Regions from separate parts of the Actinoplanes awajinensis subsp. mycoplanecinus genome, predicted to be linked through region 3. Evidence: riboswitches for the same ligand, from Rfam matches in the RefSeq annotation. Region 3 holds a riboswitch; each other region holds the start of a gene.

Region 1 (6,948 bases), on a different contig from region 3:
CGGTGGCGGCGTCGCGGAGGGCCTGTTCCAGGGCGGCCGCCGAGTCGTAGACGACGTGGTCGACCCGGCCGGGCAGGCGGCGGGTGACCTCCTGCAGGGTGAACAGGTTGCCGTCCGGGTCGGTGAAGGTGAGGAACGAGCCGTAGGTCTGGCGCTCCGGATGCGGGCCGGCCAGCCGGGCCTCGGCGCCGGCGTGGTGGAAGACGCCGCCCGCGTCGTGGAAGATCTCGCTGGGCGCCGCGCCGCGTTCGGTCAGCTCCTTGTGTGCCGCCTCGATGTCGTCGACGACCAGGTGCACGCCGTGGTCCGAGCCGGGGGCGGCGTCGGTGACCCGGCTGCCGATGATGATCGAGGCGGCCGAGCCGGGCGGGGTGAAGTGCACCACGCGGAAGCCCTCCGGGCCGGTGTAGTCGACGTCCTCGCGCCAGCCGAGCCCCCGGTAGAACGCCTGGGACCGATCCACGTCGGCGACGGGCAGGACGACGATCTCGAGCTTGAAATCCATGACGGCTCTCCCTACGGATTCTGTGGTGCCTTCACCATCGCGCGCCGGGCCGCCCCGCGGAACCAGGGACAGTCACTGGCCGGCACCCGGGCCCCGGGTCAGCGCGACGCGACCGGGGCGGACGGCAGCGGCTGGATGTCGGTGATGTCGTAGCACTCCTCGTCGTCGATGGCGTTCGGACGGTGGTCGATCGACACGTGGGCGGGGCGGCCGGCCGCGTCGGTGGTGAACTCGACCACCGCGTCCGGTTCCGCCGACTCGACCTGCTCGACGATGTACTTCAGGGTCGGGAACGACGCGAGCGGCACCTGCACGGTCGACTCCGGGTCGGCGGGTTCCGCCGAGACCACGACGTCGCGGTCACGGACCACGATGCGGAAAGTACCGATCACGGCGCGTTCGCCACAGCTCGCCGTGACGACGTACGAGTAATGGTCGGGCAGAGTGCCGGCGACCGCGCGGACGGTCGTACCGGAGGGGGTGCTCGAACACCCGGAAAGGGTGAGGGCGGCGGTGACGGTGAGCAGCGCGGCCCGGCGCGGCCGGAGATCGGTCATGTGGTGTTCGACGCACGGTGACCGGCGCCGGTTCCGCGCCTTCTGCCGGAGCTGCGGCATAACGACAGGAGGGACGGAACCTCGGGTGTCGGAAATGCCTGTCATTCCAGGTCACGAACAAGATCAAATCGGTCCAATACCGTGAAGAACGTCACTATTAGGTACGTAAAACTTGGTCGATGCCCGTCCGGTGTGGTTACCGTCGGTCGTCCCGCGATGGCGGGCACTGTGGACGGACCGCCGAGTCCTGCCGCCGATCCACAGACACGAAGAGATGGCAGGAGCGGGGGAACCACGTTTTCCGGCGCGCACCGCGCACGGTTCGGGAGTCGGCCGGCTTCCGAAACGGGTGACAGGGGGCGCGTCTTGGGGTGAAGCCGCATAGGACGGCCGGGCCACTCTGCCCGAACCCGACAGCTCACCTCGTAGGCGTGGAGGAATTTCCATGTCTCGGATCGGTAGACGAACGCGCCTTGCTGCCCTCAGCCTGGTGACCGCCGGCGTGACCGGAGCGGGCCTCTTGCTCGCACCGGCAGCTCCGGCCCTGGCCGCCAGCGTCAACTGGGACGTGGTCGCCAAGTGCGAGTCCGGCGGCAGGTGGCACATCAACACCGGGAACGGGTACTACGGCGGTCTGCAGTTCGACCGCGGCACGTGGAAGGCGAACGGCGGGGCCAGGTACGCCTCGACCGCCGACAAGGCCACCAAGGCCGAACAGATCAAGATCGCCAACAAGCTGTACGCGAAGCGCGGCCTGAGCCCGTGGCCGGTGTGCGGCAAGAAGGCCGGCGTCTACAAGAAGGCGACCGCCAAGCCCGCGAAGAAGGCCAAGGCGAGCGGCAAGACCTACGTGATCAAGTCTGGTGACACGCTCGCCAAGATCGCCAAGCGCTATCACGTCAAGGGAGGCTGGCGGGCGCTCTACGCGCTCAACAAGGACCGGCTGAGCAGCCCGAGCCGGATCTTCCCCGGTCAGCGCATCCGGCTCTGACCTCCGCTCACGCCAGCCAGCCCCGCAGGGTCTGCACGGTGTGCGGATCGAGCGGGAAGGTGACCCGGTCGTAGCGGTCCCAGCGCTCGAGGGACCAGTAGTTGCGCTCCTGACGCACGGTCACCTGGACGTTCGTGGCGGCGCCGTGCCACACGGCGCCGCTCGCGGACACCCCGTAGCGGCCGCGCTGGAACATGCCGACCTTGGTGAGAGCGGCACAGGCCGGGCAGCGGCCGTCCGGGGTGGCCACGCAGTCGCCGCAGACCGTGCCCTGGCACAGGCGGCACGGGCGGACCGCCTCGGAGCAGAGCCGGCAGGTCGGGTTCAGGCAGTGCGTGCACCAGTCGAGGGCGCCGGTGAGGTGGTGGTTGCGGCAGGCGTGCAGCGCGCTGAGCGGCGCGCCGGTGGTCTCGTCGGTGACGTACCCCTGGGTCTTGCCCGGCGCCACGTCGTAGACCAGCGGCAGCTCGAAGCCGTCCGGCAGCCGCCAGGTCTCGGCGATCCGCAGCCCGACCGCGATCCGGACCGCGTCGGCGGGTTTGCGGCGCAGCCGGCGCACCAGCTCCGCGGTCAGCTCCTCGGGCAGGTCGAGCGGCGCGGCCGGTGACTGCGCCGCGAGGGTGGTGACCGAGCCGCGGATCATCGCGGGCGGGATCTCCTCGCCCGGCGGGTGCTCGACGACACGCGGGACGACGAGCTGCTGGATCCGTTCGGCGCCCTGGACCTGGACGCCGACGAAGTCGTCCCGGCGGGTCAGCGCGGTGACCTCGGCGAGCCGGCCGGGCGCCAGCAGGGTGGCGCCGACCAGGCCGCGGTTCATGTCGTCGGGTGACTTGCTCAAGCCGTGCCAGACCGGCCGGCCGGCGTCGTGCCGGACACCGAGCTGGGCGTGGCCGCCGACCCGGACCAGGGCCGCTTCCCAGACGCCGAGGCGGGCGTAGGCGACGATCTCCGGCTGCGGCTGCCAGTCGCCGGCGGCCCAGCTGCCCCGGTTGCCCGGGTCCTGCCACTCCGAGACGATCTCCTCGCGCTTGTCCGAGGCGTCGTCAGGGGCGCGGTCGACGATGCCACGACCGTCGATCCCGATCACCGCGCCCGGGACGCTGTCGTCGAGGACCAGCCAGTTCACCGTGTTCTTACCTCTCCCCGTCGTGACCTCGATGGTAGTCGGCCGGGCACAGCGGCCACCCGGGCCGTGACCCGCGCGCCAACTGTCTGATGTTTTTTCGACATGCGCCGGTCCTCTGCGGACAGTTAGATCGACGAAATGATTAGCTTTCCGTCCAGAAGAGCGTGGCTGGCGGGGATCCTCGCGCCGGTGCTGTCGACGGTGGCGCTGGCCGCACCCGCGACCGCGGCGCCGGCGCTCGCCCCGTTCGACGCGGTGAACCAGTTCATCGGCACCGAGCTGGACACCACGCAGAACAAGAGCAACGACGCGTACGGCAACACGTTCCCCGGCGCGGCCGTCCCGTTCGGGATGGTGCAGCCCAGCCCCACCACGTACAAGCCGGGCAACGCCGGGGTCGGCGAGAAGGGCGGGTACGAGTACACCGCGAGCCTGATCCGGGGCTTCGGGATGACCCGGCACTCCGGCACCGGGTGCACCGGACGGTTCGGTGGCTACGAGTTCCCCACCATCCCGTACGCCGGTGACTCCCTGCCGGTGAACCCGGCCACCGACGTCAAGGGGTACTACCTGAGCTTCAGCCACGCGAACGAGGTGGCCCAGCCCGGGTACTACAAGGTGGCGCTGGACAACGGGGTGACCACCGAGCTGACCGCGACCACGCGCACCGCGGTGAGCCGGTACGCGTTCGCGGGCGCGGCCACCCTGCTGCTCGACGTGTCCGGGCAGAACAACCGGTCGTTCGGCAGCGAGATCACCATCGACCCGGCGAGCCGGACGGTCTCCGGGTGGATGTACGGCACCGACGTGTGCGACGTCGGGAACCTGTACAAGGCGTACTTCTCCACGACGTACGACCAGCCGTTCAGCTCCTACGGGACGTGGAACGACGCCGAGATGGTCACCGGGAGCACCCACGCGGAAAAGAGCGGCACCGACACCGGCGTGGACTTCCGGCACGACACCGGCGGGTGGCTCACGTTCGCACCGGGGACGACGGTGACCGCGAAGACCGGGCTGAGCTACGTCAGCGTGGCCGGTGCGGCGGCCAACCGTGATCGGGAGACGGGCGGGAAGAGCTTCACCGACGTACGAAAGCAAGCGAAACGGTCCTGGCAGGAAGCGCTCGGGACCGTGACAGCGGCCGGCGGCGACGACGCGCAGCGGACGTCGTTCTACACCGCGCTCTATCACGCGTTCCTGCACCCGAACGTCCGCGAGGACGTCACCGGCGAGTACCTCGGTTATGACGACGAGGTGCACACCGTGGCGCGCGGGCGGCACTTCTACCGCGACATCAACTTCGCCGGGTCGGGCTGGGACATGTACCGCAGCCAGGCGCAGCTGATCGCGCTGACCTTCCCGCGGGTGGCCGACGACATCAACCAGTCGATCGTGGCGCTGGTCCAGCAGACCGGCAGGTGGGCGCCCGGCGCGGCCCGGATGCAGGGCGACAACCTGCAGGTCATCCTGGCGACCCTGGACGACATGGGCGCGACCGGTTATGACCGGCAGGCCGCGCTGGCCTCGATGGTCGCCACCCAGCGGCTGCCGGCCACCACGACCACGCGCAGCGACGGGTATCAGTACTTCGCCACCGGCATGATCGAGAACCGCAAGGGTGACTTCGCGACGTCGCGGGTCCTGGAGTACTCGGTCGACGACTTCGCGATCGCGGAGCTGGCCGGGCGGCTCGGCTCGGTGGCGGCGCGCGACTTCTTCATGGGGCGCGCGCAGAACTGGATGAACGTCTTCGACCCGGTGACCGGGCACCTGCGGCCCCGGGAGCGGACCGGTTTTGATCGCTCGTTCGACCTGCGGACGCGCGACGACGGCAGCGGGCGCGGGCAGTTCAACCAGTCCACCGGATATCAGTACGGGTGGATGGTCCCGCACAACCTGGCCACGCTGATCGCCAAGCGGGGCGGTGTCGCGGCGGCCACCGCGCAGCTGGACACGCTGATGGCGCAGTTGGACGCGGGCGCGTACACGCAGACCGGGAACTACCTGTCCAACCAGCCGGCGTTCACCACGCCGTGGGTCTACAACTGGCTGCAAGCGCCGGCCCGGACCGCCGACACGCTCCGGCGGGTGGTGTCGGAAATGTACGACACGACGCCGTCCGGGCTGCCGGGCAACGACGACCAGGGGTCGCTGAGCGCCTGGTACGTCTTCGCGCAGCTGGGCGTGTATCCGGCGATCTACGGGACCGGCGACCTGGTGATCTCCGGCCCGATGTTCTCGAAAGTCACGATCGACCCGGTCGGCGGTCGTCCCGTCAAGATCACGACCTCGGGCGCAGGACGTTATGTCAGCTCGCTGAAGGTCGACGGGGTGCGGCAGACCGCGAGCTGGGTGGACGCGTCGTTCGCGCGGCGCGGTGGCACGCTCGCCTTCACCATGTCGGACACGCCCGGCACGTGGGGCACCGCGGCCGCGGACGTGCCGCCGTCCTACACCGCCGGCGCGGACGCCCGCAACAGCGTCGGCACCACGCCGGACGGTCAGGGGAACCTCGGTTCGCTCGACCTGAGCGACTGGTCCCTGCCCCGCTCCGCGTTGCCCGCGCCCGGCGCCGCGATCGCCGGCTTCACCTGGCCCTCGGCCGCGCCCGGCACGCCGGACAACTGGATCCCGCACGGCCAGCGGGTCGACCTGCCGGATGCCGCCGCGACCAGCGTGTCCTTCCTCGGACTGGCCACCAACGGGCCGGCCACGGGTGTCGCCACGGTCCAGTACACGGACGGTTCTTCCCAGCAGGTGAACGTCACCTTCGGTGACTGGGCGGCGGGAGCGGTGGGCGGCAACGTCGAGGTTCTCTCGGTGCCGGCCCGCAACAACGCCAACGGTACGAGTGCAGCCGGCACGTTCCGGGTGTTCTCGGCGTCGGTGGCGGTCGACGCGGCGCGGACGGTGGACGCGGTGCTGCTGCCGGAGGGCACCGACAAGGGCATCATGCACGTGTTCGACGTGGCGGCATCATGAGCGCAAGGGCGCGGCGGGGCGGCGCGAGCACGCAACCGGCAACGGCAGGGCGGTAGGAGCACGCAACCGGCATTGGCGGGGCGGTAGGAGCACGCGAACGGTGGGGTTCGGGGGGCGGTGGCGGCACGCGATCGGGTTATGCGGACGTTTGCAGCCCACCTGGGGGCGACAGGAGCACGCAGTCGTCGATTGCGTGCTCGCACCGCCCCGCCGCCGGCTTGAAATGGCCGGGCCGAGCCGTTGGCTGCCAGGCTGAAAACGACCAGGACGACAACGGTCCGGCCGCTCCGCCCGCTGCCGGGTTGAAAGACCCGGGCGAAAACGGCTGCGCCGCACTGCCGTCTGCCAGCCGAAACGGCCAGCCACCGGGCTGAGAACGATCAGGGGAAAACGGTCAAGGCCGGGCGATGCCGCCGCATCGCCCGGCCCTGACCTCCCGTCCCGTGGATCTCCCGGATCCCGGCGGGGGATCAACACGGGGACGGGTGGTTCCGGTGGGTCACGCGGGGTGGGCCATCGCCAGGTCCGCGTAGACGACGATGTTGTCCTCGTAGTGGCCGGCGGCGCTGTCGAAGTCGCCGCCGCAGGTGATCAGGCGCAGGCCGGCGCGGTTGATCGCGCCGTAGACCGCGTCGGTCGGGAACCGGTCCTTGGCGTAGCGGTCGACCTTGACGACGCGGAACATCGCCATGCTGCCGTCCGCGCGGTCCACGTTGATCGAGTCGCCGGCCTTCAGGTCGGTGAGCTTGTTGAACGTGCCCGGCTTGTTCTTGAAGTCGAC
Region 2 (6,948 bases), on a different contig from region 3:
AACTCGTTCCTCGCCTCGGGTGGCGACAACTTCTTCACCCTCGGCAAGGGCACCGCCAAGGTCACGACCGGCGACAACGACCTGACCATGCTGGTCAACTACTTCGCCAAGTACACGCCGATCACCGCGGACACCGCGTTCCGCAGCAGCGTGTACGTCCCGGCGCCGTCGGACACCACCGCGCCGACCGGCACCTACCAGGCGAACGCCACGACCATCTGGCCCGGCCAGACGGTCACCCTGACGCAGACCTCGCTGACCGACGACAGTGCTGTCGCCGAGGTCACGCAGGTCGTCACCTGGGGCGACGGCAGCACGCCGGAGACCCTGACCGGCAAGTCGGCCGCTCACAAGTACGCCAAGGCCGGCACGTTCACGATCACCGTGACCCTCACTGACAAGGCCGGCAACACGGCCACCGTCAGCGGCGGCACCGTGACGGCGGCCGCGCAGGCCGGCAAGTACTCGCTGAGCGCCGGTTCGATCTGGGCCACCCAGTCGGTCACCCTCCGCGTCAGCGGCGTGAACGGCACCTCGGTCAAGATCACCTGGGGCGACGGCACCACCGGCTCGGCGTCCGCCAACACCCCGGTCACGCACACCTACACCAAGGCCGGCACGTACTCGGTCAAGGTGACCCCGGTGAACGCGGCCGGCGCGGGCAGCACCGTGACGGCGGGCACGCTCAAGGTCGTCAAGGACGTCTTCGTACCGAAGGTGACTCTGACCGTCCCGCACAGCTCGAACAAGGCGACGTCCTGGAAGACGGTCACCGGCAAGGTGAGCGACACCGGTCTGGGCGTCAGCAGCGTGCGGGTCAAGCTGGTCGAGCAGCGCTCCGGCAAGTGGTACTACTACAGCCACGGCAAGTGGACGAAGGCGTCCTCGAAGTCCGCGGCGCTGAGCAAGGGCGAGCTGCTGACCGCGAAGGTCAGCGGCGGATCCTGGAGCCTCAAGGTCTCCGGGGTCGCCAAGGGCACCCTGCGGATCAGCTACCTCGCGACGGACAAGGCGGGCAACAAGTCGGCCGCCAAGGTCTACACCGTCAAGATCACCAAGTAACTCGGTAGTCCCGGGAGCCCTCGCCGCTGGTCGCGGCGGGGGCTCCTGCCGTTTCGGCTGTTTTCGATCAGCTGAAAGCGGGGCGGCACCGCTTCAGGTTCGGCTGTTTTCGATCAGCTGAAAGCGGCGCGGCAGTGCTTCAGGAAGGCGGACAGGGCCGGGCTCGCGCGGTCCTGCCAGATCAGCGCGAGCAGGGCCGGAATGCCGACGTCGTCGATCGGGACCGCGACCAGGTCCGGGTGCGCGGCGGCCATCGACTCGCTCAGCACGGCGACCCCGAGACCGCGACGGGCCAGGCCGGCGACGGTGTCCGGGGACGTGGCCACCAGGGCGACCTCCGGTCGCACACCGACCGCTGCGAGGACGGCGCGGTCGAGCACGTCACGGATGCCGGTCCCCACCGGCAGACAGACGATGTGGTACGACGTGAGCCCGGCGACCGGGACCCTCCCGCGCTGCGCCAGCTCGCTGCCCGGCGGGGTCAGCGCGACCAGGGGCTCGCTCACGATGATCTGCGCCGCGAGGTGGTCGGGTGGTTCACCCGCGAGTCCGGCGAGCGCGACGTCGAGGCTGCCGGTGCGTACCCCGGCGACCAGGTGATCCGAGTTCGCCTCGGTCAGCTCCAGCTCGATGCCGGGGTGATCGCGGTGGAACGCGGCGAGCGCGTCGAACAGCGGCGTCACCTCGCATCCGGTCACCATGCCGATCGTCAGCCGGCCCCGGATCAGCCCTTTCACGTCGTCGATCGCGTCGCGCAGGTCGAGCGTCGAGTCGAGCGCCGCGCGGGCGTGGCGCAGCGCCACCGAACCCGCGTCGGTGAGGCGCGCGGTGCGGCCACTGCGGTCGAAGAGCTCCGCGCCGAGCTCGTGCTCCAGGGCCTTGATCTGGGCGCTCACCCCGGACTGGGTGATGTGCACCCGCTCCGCGGCCCGGGTGAAGCTCCCGGTCTCGGCCACCGCCACGAAGTACTGAAGCTGCCGCAAATCCACAAGTGGGAATTGTAGTAGTCATAAGAACTATGCGTTGGACTTGTAGACCCGGGCGCGGAAGGCTGGAGCCATGAGCGAACGCGAGAAGGCACTCCAGCCGGAAGACCTCACCCGCCTCTTCGTCGAGCGCGCCAACGCGAAAGACGCCGAGGGCCTGGCCTGGCTGTATGAGGAGGATGCCGTGATGGCCTACCCGCCAGGCAGCCAGACCGTCGGCCGCGCGGCGATCCAGAAGTTCTGGGCCGAGGTGCTGCCGAGGATGCCGCGGTTCGAGCCGGAGCCGCCGCTGCCCACGCTGATCAGCGGCGACCTGGCCCTCACCTCGACCCCGCCGAAAGACGGCGCCGGGGCGCGGGCGCAGGTGGTGCGCCGGCAGCCCGACGGTTCCTGGCTGCGTGTGCTCGACCAGCCGGAGTTCACCCGGCCGCCCAGCTGACCCGATCGAGAGCTGACCGGGCGCGGGGTCCCTTGCCGAGGGACCCCGCAACCGCTGGTCAGAACGCCAGGCGCTGTCCCACGCGGAGGTGGTTCGGGCTGCTCAGCCGGCCGGCGTTGGCGCGGTAGAGCGCCTTCCACCCACCCCGGACGTGATAGCGGGCGGCGAGGCTGGAGAGCGTGTCGCCGCGCTTCACCACGTAGGTGCGCCCCGCCGTCAGCGGCTTGGTGTAGGCCGCTAGGCGGAAGGGGCTCACCGAGGTGGTCCGTACCGTGGCGGTCTTCCGGGACTGGGTGAGGCCGCGGCGGCCACACGTCGGCCACGCGCCGATGCCCTGGTTGCGCAGCACCCGCTCGGCGACCGTGATCTGCTCGGTCTTGGAGGCGAGATTGGCCGTGGAGCCGTAGGAGCCGCCGCCGTGCGAGCGCCACGTGCCGCGGCTGAACTGCAAACCGCCGTAATAGCCGTTCCCGGTGTTGATTCTCCAGTTCCCGCCGGATTCGCACTTGGCGACGGCGTCCCAGTTGACGTTCGGCGCGGCGCTGGCTGGTGCGGCTTCCACGGCCAGCAGGCCGATGGCGCCGGCCAGGCCGGCCACCGTGATGCCGAGCGCACGTTTCAGCCGGGTGCGTGTGTGCCCGGGCTGCGTGGACGTGACCTGCGCGGCCCGAAAATGGGCGCGCGGTGCCGGGGCTCGCCGGGAGAGGACACGACGAACCCGCTTGTTCAGGTGAAGCATGAAGTTTTCCCTCCACGCCTGCGAGGTGAGCTGTCGGGTTCGGGCCGAGGAGCCCGGCCGCTAGGTGCGGCTTCACCCCGAGGCACGCTCCGAGGAGCGCGCCGGAGAACTTGTGGGTCCCCCGCTCCATGCCTGTGTGTTGTTGACCGTGACCAGCAGGCAGGACTCGGCGTTCCGGCCACGGTGTCCGCTAGTGCGGACTGCCGACGGTAGCCACCGCATCACGGACCTGACCACGTCCGATAGCGGGGCTGGTGACTTTGTTCTCACAAATTAGCCGCTTTGATCTGCCTTTGGTCCGACAACCACCCGTTTTCTTGAGTGGAGGGGAGACTTTCCACCACCGTGGTCGGCCGTACGGGGGAAACCCGTTGTCAGTCTGCATAGCCCGGTCGGGAGTGGGTAAACAGCGGCTTTTTTCGGGTCACCGCTGCTTGTTCGGTTCTTTTGTGGCGTCCGGATGTCCCGCCGCTGCGGTCCGGGGTGCACAATCTCGGACCATGAGCGATCGTTCACGTGACTTCGAGGTGATCGTCTACGGTGCCACCGGCTTCGTCGGGGCCCTCGTGGCAAAGCATCTCGCCGGATTCGCACCGGCCGGCACCCGTATCGCACTGGCCGGCCGCTCACCGGAGAAACTGGAGGCGCTCCGCTCTCGGCTGAACGTCGACTGGCCGGTTCTGATCGCGGACGCCACCGATCCCGACGCGGTGGCCACCCTGGCCGGACGCGCGCAGGTCATCATCACCACCGTCGGTCCCTACGCGAAGTACGGCCGTCCCCTCGCGCACGCCTGCGCCGTGTCCGGCACCGACTATGTCGATCTGACCGGTGAGGTGCTGTTCGCCCGGGACAGCATCGACGAGAACCATGAGCTCGCCCGCAGTACCGGTGCGCGGATCGTGCACTCCTGCGGCTTCGACTCCATTCCGTCCGACATCGGGGTGCACGTCCTGCATCAACTGATCGAGCAGGACGGCGCGGGGGAGCTCACCGACACCACGCTCGTGGTGACCAGCCTGAGCGGCGGGGTGAGCGGCGGCACCATCGACTCGATGCGCAACCAGGTCGACGTGATGAAGAAGGACCCCTCGCTGCGCCGGGTGGCCGGCAGTCCGTATTCGCTCAGCCCGGACCGGGCCGCCGAGCCGAAGGTGGGCCGGCAGAGCGACATGGACACGTTCCCGGCCTCCGACGTGGACCCGCGACTGCGCGGACGGCTCGCGCCGTTCGTGATGGCGTCCTACAACACCCGGGTGGTGCGGCGGAGCAACGCGCTGCGGGGCTGGGCGTACGGTCGCGGTTTCAAGTATCGCGAAGCGATGAGTGTCGGCGCGTCACCGCTCTCGCCGGTGATCGCGGCCGGCACCAAGATCGTGCTCGGCGCGCTGTTCGTCGGGCTCGCGGTGCCGCCGACCCGCTTCCTGCTGGACCGGCTGCTGCCGGCGCCGGGCACCGGCCCGAGCGAGAAGACCCAGCAGAACGGCCACTTCACCATGGACATCTTCACCACCACGACGAGCGGCGCGCGCTACACCGCGCGGTTCCGGGCCAAGGGCGACCCGGGGTACGCCGCGACCGCCGTGATGCTCGGTGAGTCCGCCCTGGCCCTGGCCCTCGACCGGGACGCCCTGCCCCCGTCCGAGGGCGGCGTTCTCACCCCGGCCACCGCCATCGGAGACGCCCTGGTCACCCGGCTGCGCACCGCCGGGGTGGAGATCACGGCCCGCAAGCTCTGACCCCGGCCACCCGCTCCTCCCGCCGCTCGTCGCTCCGGTCGCGCGGCGGGGTGGGGTCAGGTGGGCCGGCGGGCGATCAGCTGGAAGACGTGCCAGTGTTTGGGGCCGCTGCTGGCGGCGCCGAGCTCGTCCTCCTCGTGCCAGTGTTCGACGGTCAGGCCGTCGGCCAGGGATTTCGCCTCGGTCTCGGTCAGGAACGTCATTCCCGGCGCACCGGCCCAGCTGTCGCGCACGCCGAACAGGTCCACGGCGATCCAGCCGCCGGGGCGCAGCGCCGAGCGGATCATGGTCCACAGGCGATCGAAGTGCGGCCGGTCCTGCCACGGGAGCGCGTAGGCGGCGTGGATCAGGTCGGTATCGGGGAGTTCGGTGATCTGCTCGAAGCTGAGCCGGCGGGCGGTCAGCGCCGGGTGCGGCTGATCGACAGCGGACAGCATGGTCGGGTCACCGTCGAAGGCGGTCACCCGCCAGCCGGACTCGAGCAGCGCACGAGTTTCCCGGCCCGCTCCGCAGCCCAGGTCGACAGCGGTCCGGCCGGCACCGGGACCGGCCAGTTCCATCGCCCGGCGGCAGGTCGCACGGACGTCACGCTCGGACTGCCGGGCGTTGTAGAGCGCCCAGTGTTCGTTGGAGTTGACCGGGTAGGCCGAGGACGTACCGGAAAGGGAAGACATGCACCGGATCCTGCCGTGCCGGACGCAAGCGGCGAAGCCGCCCGGAAGGCCCGCGGTAAAGCGATCGGTTATCCGACGGATGGACGGTCAAGAATCGTCAAAGACGACTTGTCGATCGCCACTAGCCGCAAACGGGTCCTTTTAGGCAGGATTCGAGGAGTGACCACCAGCCCGCTGCCGCACCCGCTCCGGTTGGCGGGCTATGGGGTCGTGTTGCGCGAATGGACGCCCGACGATCTGGAGGATCTGGTCACGCTGCTCGACGAGCCGGACATCGCCCGCTGGACGCCGATGCCGTCGCCGTTCGACGTCGAGGCCGGGCTGGCCTACCTGAAACGGGCCCAGCAGGGGCGGCTGACCGGGCGCCGGATCCAGCTCGCGATCACCGTGGACGGGCTCGCGCCGCTGGGCGAGGTGCTGCTCTTCGGGGTCAACCCGGTGCCGCGCGAGGCCGAGCTGGGTTATCTGGTGGGTGCGGCATACCGGCGGCGCGGGCTCGCGGTGGGCGCGTTGTCGCTGCTCACCGAGTACGCCTGCGGCACGTTGCACCTGCGTCGGCTGCTGCTGCGGATCGATCCGGGCAACTCGGCGAGCACGGCGGTGGCCCGTCGCTGCGGGTACCGTCTGACCGGCGAGCCGCCGATACCGCAGGAGGGCCCGTACGGCCCGACCAGCCTGGACACCTGGGAGTATGTCGAGGGCCTGCCGGGCGCCCGCCGGGAACGCCTGAGAAATGTCGCATCCCGGCGGTACGGTCGTCGCACCTGATCGGGAGGTGCAGCGATGATCAACGTGGATCGTGCGCAGGTGATGGCATTCCGGCTGGCCGCGCTGGGGCTCACCGAGCGGGTCAGTGCCCGCCCCGCCGACCTGCCGGTGCTCGACCTGGGCGTGCAGGAATACACCCCGGGCTCCACCCACGTCGCGCTGGCCGCCCGCACCAGCGCCGAGCTCGACGACGATCGCCTGCTCACGGTGTGGGCCACCCGTGGCGCGCCCCACCTGCACCGGCGCGCCGACATCGCCGCGCTGACCGCCCAGCTGTGGCCGATCAGCGACGCCGACGCGACCGCGAGGATCAAGAGCGCACAGATTCCGTACGGTTTGAGCCTGGGGATCGCGGCGATCCGGGCCACCGCGGCCGCCTTCCGCGAGGTGGTGCACACGCCGATGCCGCGTGGCGAGGTGAGCACCGCGGTGAGCAGCCGGGTGCCCGCCGAGCTGACCTTCGACTGCAAGCCCTGCCAGGCCCGGCACGTCTCGGGCAGCGTCTGGCAGCTGGCCGGCCTGCCCGGTGGTGTCCAGGTGC
Region 3 (6,948 bases):
GCGGCCGCCACCCGCCCGGCGGCACCGGCCCCGCGCCGGATCCGGATGCGGACGCTGGTCCTGGCCGGGGTGCCGGTGCTGGCCGGAGCCGCCGTTCTGGGCTGGCAGCTTGCTGAATCTCTCTAGTTCTCTCAAAGATTGCTGAGAGCGTCAGGCCTGGCCGTAGACCGGGATCTGCGCGCCACTGGTCGGTGACGAGACGTCCGAGGCCAGGAACACGATGGTGTCGGCGATCTGCTCCGGGCGCACCCAGCGGTCGTGTGCGGCGTCCGGCATCGACGTCCGGTTCGCCGGAGTGTCGATCACGCTGGGCAGCACGGTGTTGCAGCGCACGTTCTGCTTGCGGTATTCGACCGCGACGGTCTGCGCGAACGCCAGCACCGCGGCCTTCGAGGTGACGTAACCGGCCGCACCGGGGAACGGCGCCACCGCGGCCCGGGACGAGACGCACACCACCGAGCCGCCGCCGGCCGCCACCAGGTGCGGCAGCGCGGCCGCCGTGACCAGGTAGGTGGGCCGCAGGTTCGCGGTGAACATCGCCTCGAAGTCCTCCACCGGGGTGTCGGCGATCAGCCCGCTCGCGGCGTACCCGCCGACCAGGTTGACGACGGCGGTGAGCGGGGCCGCCGGGTCGCCGGTGGCCGCCGCGACCGCGTCGGCGGCGCCGGCCGCTGTGGTGAGGTCGGCCGGGACGGGCAGTGCGCCGGCCGGCAGCCGGTCTTCGCTGCCGGGCCGGACCGGAGCGACGACGCGCCAGCCGGCGGCGAGGAACGCGACCACGGTGGCGGCGCCGAGCCCGCCGGTGCCGCCGGTCACAAGAGCAGTGTTGGTCATGCCAAGCATCCGAGCAGGTTGTCACCCGCTCGTGGGTGTGCGCTTGCTCACTTCACCGGACGTTCGAGGCCCGCAGCGGGAATGTCACCTGTTCGGGGAACGTCACCCGGGTAGGCGAGTGAACTACGGCCTGGGGTGGCGCATTGTGACCGATGGTCCCGTTCGGCCGCCGCGTCCGGGCGGGTGGGATCTTTTTGATGTTCACGTTTGTTTCAGGCCCGTCAGCGGCCGGTCGATGCTCCACGTGAACCCCAACGGCGGAAACCCCGTAGATAGAGGGTGACGAGCGTCGCGGCGCCCAAGGTGATGCCCGTCGCTGTGGACGATGAGAGGCCGATGGTGTTATGAGGCGCGCGACGGGTACCCGTCTATACGCAAGGCGGTCGCAGAGAGACCGCACTCAGCTACCGCGCACTGGGCTCTCAGGTAAGACCCAGGCATTCGTGACACTTTCGACCCACCAGCCGGAATCAGCGCAGGCAGTCATTTGTTGTGTAGATGTCAGCACCGCAATGCACGAGCCGCGGACGTTACGGGAGAGGGCTGATGGACGCAGGTAATGCCCGTAACAGGGTTAGTGACGGCAATGAGGGGACCGTGGGCAACGTGGAGAAGAACACCGTGATGCGTACCGACCAGGTTGCCGAGGAGCGCGACCTCGTCGGAGTCTACCTGCACGAAATCTCCCGGACGCCGTTGTTGGACGCCGCGCGGGAGGTCGAGCTCTCCAAGGCGATCGAGGCGGGCCTCTACGCCGAGCACCTGCTCGAGCAGGGCGAAGAGCGTCGCGGCATCAGCCGGGAGGAACTGGAGCGCCTGGTCACCGAGGGCTCCAAGGCAAAAGACCTGTTCATCCGCGCCAACCTGCGGCTGGTCGTGTCGATCGCCCGCCGCTACGTGCGGTCGGGCATGCCGATGCTCGACCTGATCCAGGAGGGCAACACCGGCCTGGTGCGCGCGGTCGAGAAGTTCGACTACGAGCGCGGCTACAAGTTCTCGACGTACGCGACGTGGTGGGTGCGCCAGGCGATCAGCCGGGCCATCGCCCAGCAGGAGCGCACCGTGCGTCTCCCCGTGCACCTGGTCGAGGACGTCAACCGGATGCGCAACGTGACCCGCCAGCTCGTCCGTGAGCTGGGCGGCGACCCGGAGCCGGAGCAGGTCGCGGCGGCGCTGGGCGTGACCGTGGAGCGGGTCAACGAGCTCACCCGCTGGGCTCAGGACACCGTTTCGCTGGACACCCCGGTCGGCGACGACGGCGACACCAACCTGGGTGACCTGGTCGCCGACAGCGACGCGCCGTCGCCCGAGGAGATCGTGCTGAACGCGCTGGAGCGCCAGCGCATCGAGGGCCTGCTGAACCACCTGGACGACCGCTCGGCCGGCATCATGCGGGCGCGGTACGGCCTGGAGGACGGCCGGGAGCACTCGCTGACCGAGGTGGCCTCGCGCTTCTCGCTCAGCCGGGAGCGGATCCGTCAGCTGGAGATCCAGGCGCTCGGCCGGCTGCGTGAGCTGGCCCGGGCCGAAGGCCTGCAGGCCGCCTGATCACCTAGACCGACAGAAGGCCGGTGCCCCGCGAGGGGTACCGGCCTTCTTCGTGTGCGGTGCTGGTTACTTGACCCGGCCGTATCCGTACGGGGTCATGATGTTGATCGAGCGGTGCAGCACATCTCGACCGGCCGAGGGCGCGTCGATGATCATGCCGCCTCCGACGTAGAGCGCGACGTGCCCGAGCGATCGGTAGAACACCAGGTCACCCGGCTGGAGATCGGCCTTGCTGATCCGGGCCGTGGCGCTGTACTGCGCGGCGGCGTTGTGCGGCAGGGACTTGCCCGCCGCCGCCCACGACGCCAGGGTCAGACCCGAGCAGTCGTACGAGTTGGGGCCCGCGTCGCCGAAGCCGTACGGCTTGCCGACCGCGCCGAACGCGTACGTGACCGCCTTGCCGGCCGAGCCCGGGATGTTCGGGATCTCGCCGGTGTACGACCCGCTGCTCTCGGTGGGGCTGCCGAACGCGGTCTCGCGCATGTCGAGCAGCTTGTCGAGGTCCTTCTTGATCTTCGTCTTCTGCGCGGACAGCTCCTGGACCTGGAGACCCTGCTTCTTCTCGGTGGTCTTGAGAGCCGCCTGGCGGTCGGTGAAGGTCTGCGTGGTGTCGGTGTAGGTGTCGATGTCCTGCTGGTTGGCCTTGCTGATCTGATCCAGGTAGCTCATCCGCTGCAGGACGCTGTCCTGGTCGCCGCTGAGCAGGATGGTCATCGGACCCACCCGGCCGGTGATGTACGACGTCGTGGCGATCGTCTGCATCTTGGAGGTGGCCTGGACCAGTGCGGCCTGGGCCGGCTTGAGCGAAGCGCTCAGCTTCACCGCGTCGGCCTTGGTCTTCTTCAGGTCGAGGCGCATCTTGTTGTACGCCTCAGTGACGTCCTCGAGCTTGTCCGAAGCCTTGTCGATCTGCTTCTTCAGCTCTTCCTTGGACGGGGCCGCGTGCGCGGCGGTAGCTCCCGACGTGGTGATCGCCAGCGCGGTCAGCGCGACCACCAGCGCCCGGAGCCTGGTGCGGGGGAGTGGCACGAGTCAGGGGCCTTTCTTCCGCTTGTGCCGCCTACCGGGTTAGCTGACGGGTTCGGGCTGGAAGAAGAGCCCTACCGCTGTGAAGCGGATTCACCCCCGGGACGTGGTTCCCCGGTTCGCAAGCGACGACTGATGTCGCCCATGATTCGGCGGCGTTGGCCGGCGCCATCGGAGGGTTTGTGGCTGCGGACCGAACCAACCGCATCAACTTATCGGTGCAGAAAACAAAATCAAGTCCCTGCCGAGTGTTTTCTGCCAATAGTCGCTGTTGCGAACTTAATCCCGATAACCGGCTGTTATTCGATCCACGCTGAGCGTTATTTCGCGCCGATGGAACGGACTAATCGTTCAGCGCGGGTTCGAGCGCGGGATTGGTCGCCCAGTGCCGGGTGACCTGACGCTCGGCCCAGAACGAGAAGAACGGGATGGTGCCGGCCAGCATCACGATGATCATCCGGCCGAACGGCCACCCGGCCCGGCGGGACAGGTCGAACGTGAGAAGCAGATACGCCATGTAGAGGAAGCCGTGCAGCGGGCCGATCATCGCGACCACCGCGTCGTTGTCGCCGATGTACTTCAGCGGCATGCCGACCAGGACGAGGACGACGAGGAGCACGCCGACGATCCAGGCGATGGTCCGGTAACGAATGAGGGCGCCCTGCACGGGGGTTCTCCTTCTGACTCTCTGGCGAGACTAGTTCTCAGCGGGGGGACGGGCTAGCCCGTGACGGTGCGGCGGCGGGGATAGTCGGCCGGGCGGGCGCCGGGGTGCGCGGCCAGCCAGGTCAGGTAGTCGTTGTACGCCTCGAGCTCCGGATCGGACTCGGTGGCCACGACCGGCCGTGCCGCGACCCGGACCGGGCGGCCCAGGGTGATCGGGGCATCCGGATCCCGCGCCGGCGCCGGCGCGTCCACAGCGGGCTGCTCGTCGGCGGGGCCGAGCTTGCGCCGGTGCAGCTGGATCTCGCGGATCCAGATGAACACCACGAAGCCGGCGAAGACCGGCCACTCGAACATGTAGCCCCAACTGAGCGAGTTGCCGTTCGTCGCCCGGCTGAACTGCCACCAGCCGAGCCCGAGACAACCCGCGGTCAGCACCAGCGCCAAGAGGTGCCGGGCGATCCACGCCGGAGTCCACAGCCCTTTCATGCCCACGAGCCTACCGGCGGGTTTGGCGACCGCCCGCCCGGGCAAGCGTGCAGCTGACGGAACGGCTCCCCGGCCTTCTGACGAAGGGACCCCCAACCCATGACCAGCCTGCAGGCTCGGGCCGCCGCGACGGCCCAGGCTTATTCGCCGCACGAGCACCGGCCCCTCAGCGGCTACGTCGTCGCGATGGGTACTTTCGGCGCGCTCGCGGCCAGCCTGGCGGCCGCCGCCAAGCTCACCGGCCACTCCGCCCCGGACCGCCCCTCGCCGGCCGACGTGGTCCTGCTCTCGATCGCCACCCACAAGCTCAGCCGCCTGATCGCCAAGGACTCGGTGACCAGCCCGCTGCGGGCGCCGTTCACCCGCTACACCGAACCGGCCGGCGCCGCCGAGCTGAACGAGGAGGTGCGGGACTCCGGCAGCAGCCTGCGGCACGGGATCGGCGAGCTGATCACCTGCCCGTTCTGCCTGGCCGTGTGGGTCGCCACCGGGCTGACCGGCGGGCTGGTGCTGGCACCCCGGCTGACCCGGCTCGCCGCGACCGCGCTGACCGCCACCGCGGTCTCGGACTTCCTGCAGATGGCCTACGACGTCGCCAAGCGGAAAGCGGAGGGCGACTGAACCTCTTTTGTAACTCGGGTCACAAATCCTACTGGAATCCCGATCGGGTGCCGAAGGTTGTGAACGGATGCCGGTGTTGCTTGTGTCCCCGGGCCTCACCCATCGCCTGCACGGAATACCAGTTCGGCTGGAGCCGTGTTGAGCCACTCGCCGCGAGGCGACCTGCACACCGGCATCTACTCTGCTCGGCCCCCGGTTCACCCGGGGGCCGAGTTGTTTTTCCGGTCGTACTTTCCGGTGCCAGCTGGGTTTAAACGGACAACACCCCCCGATAGGGGCACCGAACCGGGGCCGAGCCGGATCGACATGGCTAGGATCCGTCGGGTGTCAGTACCGCAACGTCGTGTACCGGCCGCGCAGCGCGGCATCCGGTCCCGCCGACGCGTCACCTCGGGTGACGCCACCCCGCCGGGCCAGGGCAGACGTCTCGTCGCCGGGGTCCGGCCCCGGCGTACCACCACGCTGCTGTCCGAGGAGGGGCCGCACCCGGTCGAGCTGGCCGGGCTGCTGCACGAGGTCACCGTCCGGCTGCTGACGGCCGAGACCCTGAGCCAGGCGCTCGACCGGCTCGCTGCGCTCACGGTCGGCGCGCTGCCGGGCGCGGTCCGCTGTTCGGTCGCGCTGATCGGCGAGGGCGGGCCGGCCACCGTCGCCGCCGCCGGGTCCGCCGGTGAGGCGTCCGACCGGTCCCAGTACGCCCACGGCGCCGGTCCGGGGCTGGAGGCGGCACGGACCCGCACCCTGATCACCACGGACGATCTGGGGGCCGATGAGCGCTGGCCGGAGCTGAGCGAGGCGGCCCGGGAGGACGGCATCGGCGCGGTGGCGGCGATCCCGCTGGACGTGCAGCGGACCGCGGTGGGCGCGCTCAGCGTGTCCCTGGGCCGGGCCGGCGAGGTCGGGCCGGATCTGCTGCTGACCGCGATGGCGGTGGCCGGTCAGGCCGAGGTGCTGCTCGGCGAGCTGCAGCGGCGGGAGGCGCTGGCCGAGGGCGCCGTGGTGGACCGGGCGGTCGGCGTGATCATCGCCCAGCGCGGGTGCGGGGTGCAGGAGGCGTACCGGATCCTGCAGGACAGCGCCCAGCGGCTCGGCCTGGACCGCGGCACGGTCGCCGACCGCCTGGTCGCCGCCGCAGCCCGCCACCGCGGCGAACCCCACTCCTGACCCCGCAAGCGTGTGAAGTTTCGGTGCGGAGCGCACCCAAACTTCACACGCTGCGTGGGGCACGGTCGTGCGTGGGGACTTTCGGTGCGGAGCGCGCCGAAACTTCACACGCTGGTTAGGCGGTGGGCTTTTCGACGCGCTGGATGACCTCGAACTCGAGGAGGCTGGCGCCGGAGGCGACCGGCTTGGCGCGCTCGCCGGCGTGGGCGGCCTTGGCGCTGCCCTGCGACCAGTTCTGGAAGGCCTCCTCGGACTCCCAGCGGGTGTAGACGAAATACCGGTTGTCGCCGGCGACCGGGCGGAGCAGCTCGAAGGCGAGGAAGCCGGGCTCGTTCTCCACCGCTCCGGCGCGGGCGGCGAACCGCTTCTCCAGCTCGGGGCCGGCGCCCTCGGGGACCTCAATCGCGTTGATCTTCACAACAGCCATGGGCCCCACGCTACTGGTACGGACGGGTGCTCCGTCCGTACCAGAAGCTCTTGTCAGTGAGCGGGACCGGCGCCGCCTGCCTTGACCCCGGCGGGGTTGCCGTCGCCGTCAGCGGCGGCCTCACCCTTCGCCTGCGCCGCGTCGGCGGCGCGCTGGCCCTGCGCGGACCGCTGGCC

What was found. A riboswitch is a leader RNA that binds a small molecule or an ion and turns the genes downstream of it on or off. The one in region 3 is predicted to bind cyclic di-AMP.
Region 1: another riboswitch for cyclic di-AMP. It lies ahead of ADL15_RS29220 (LysM peptidoglycan-binding domain-containing protein); the one in region 3 lies ahead of ADL15_RS24635 (C40 family peptidase).
Region 2: another riboswitch for cyclic di-AMP. It lies ahead of ADL15_RS21840 (LysM peptidoglycan-binding domain-containing protein); the one in region 3 lies ahead of ADL15_RS24635 (C40 family peptidase).

What each region holds. Positions count from the first base shown of each region.
Region 1 is NZ_LLZH01000281.1:138,929-145,876, reverse strand. Features, by position in the region: gene ADL15_RS29230 (VOC family protein) at 1-505, opposite strand, end outside; gene ADL15_RS29225 (DUF6174 domain-containing protein) at 604-1,062, opposite strand; cyclic di-AMP (ydaO/yuaA leader) riboswitch at 1,304-1,509, shown strand; gene ADL15_RS29220 (LysM peptidoglycan-binding domain-containing protein) at 1,553-2,053, shown strand; gene ADL15_RS29215 (hypothetical protein) at 2,061-3,182, opposite strand; gene ADL15_RS29210 (GH92 family glycosyl hydrolase) at 3,372-6,167, shown strand; gene ADL15_RS29205 (class F sortase) at 6,667-6,948, opposite strand, start outside.
Region 2 is NZ_LLZH01000211.1:39,739-46,686, reverse strand. Features, by position in the region: gene ADL15_RS21855 (ExeM/NucH family extracellular endonuclease) at 1-1,062, shown strand, start outside; gene ADL15_RS21850 (LysR family transcriptional regulator) at 1,176-2,051, opposite strand; gene ADL15_RS21845 (YybH family protein) at 2,122-2,487, shown strand; gene ADL15_RS21840 (LysM peptidoglycan-binding domain-containing protein) at 2,546-3,226, opposite strand; cyclic di-AMP (ydaO/yuaA leader) riboswitch at 3,228-3,407, opposite strand; gene ADL15_RS21835 (saccharopine dehydrogenase family protein) at 3,727-4,965, shown strand; gene ADL15_RS21830 (class I SAM-dependent methyltransferase) at 5,022-5,639, opposite strand; gene ADL15_RS21825 (GNAT family N-acetyltransferase) at 5,799-6,407, shown strand; gene ADL15_RS21820 (DNA glycosylase AlkZ-like family protein) at 6,423-6,948, shown strand, end outside.
Region 3 is NZ_LLZH01000246.1:30,790-37,737, reverse strand. Features, by position in the region: gene ADL15_RS24650 (nucleoside/nucleotide kinase family protein) at 1-126, shown strand, start outside; gene ADL15_RS24645 (SDR family NAD(P)-dependent oxidoreductase) at 151-834, opposite strand; gene ADL15_RS24640 (sigma-70 family RNA polymerase sigma factor) at 1,381-2,382, shown strand; gene ADL15_RS24635 (C40 family peptidase) at 2,449-3,411, opposite strand; cyclic di-AMP (ydaO/yuaA leader) riboswitch at 3,425-3,573, opposite strand; gene ADL15_RS24630 (DUF3817 domain-containing protein) at 3,752-4,075, opposite strand; gene ADL15_RS24625 (hypothetical protein) at 4,129-4,560, opposite strand; gene ADL15_RS24620 (DUF1360 domain-containing protein) at 4,660-5,181, shown strand; gene ADL15_RS24615 (GAF and ANTAR domain-containing protein) at 5,506-6,345, shown strand; gene ADL15_RS24610 (antibiotic biosynthesis monooxygenase family protein) at 6,461-6,772, opposite strand; gene ADL15_RS24605 (MDR family MFS transporter) at 6,826-6,948, opposite strand, start outside.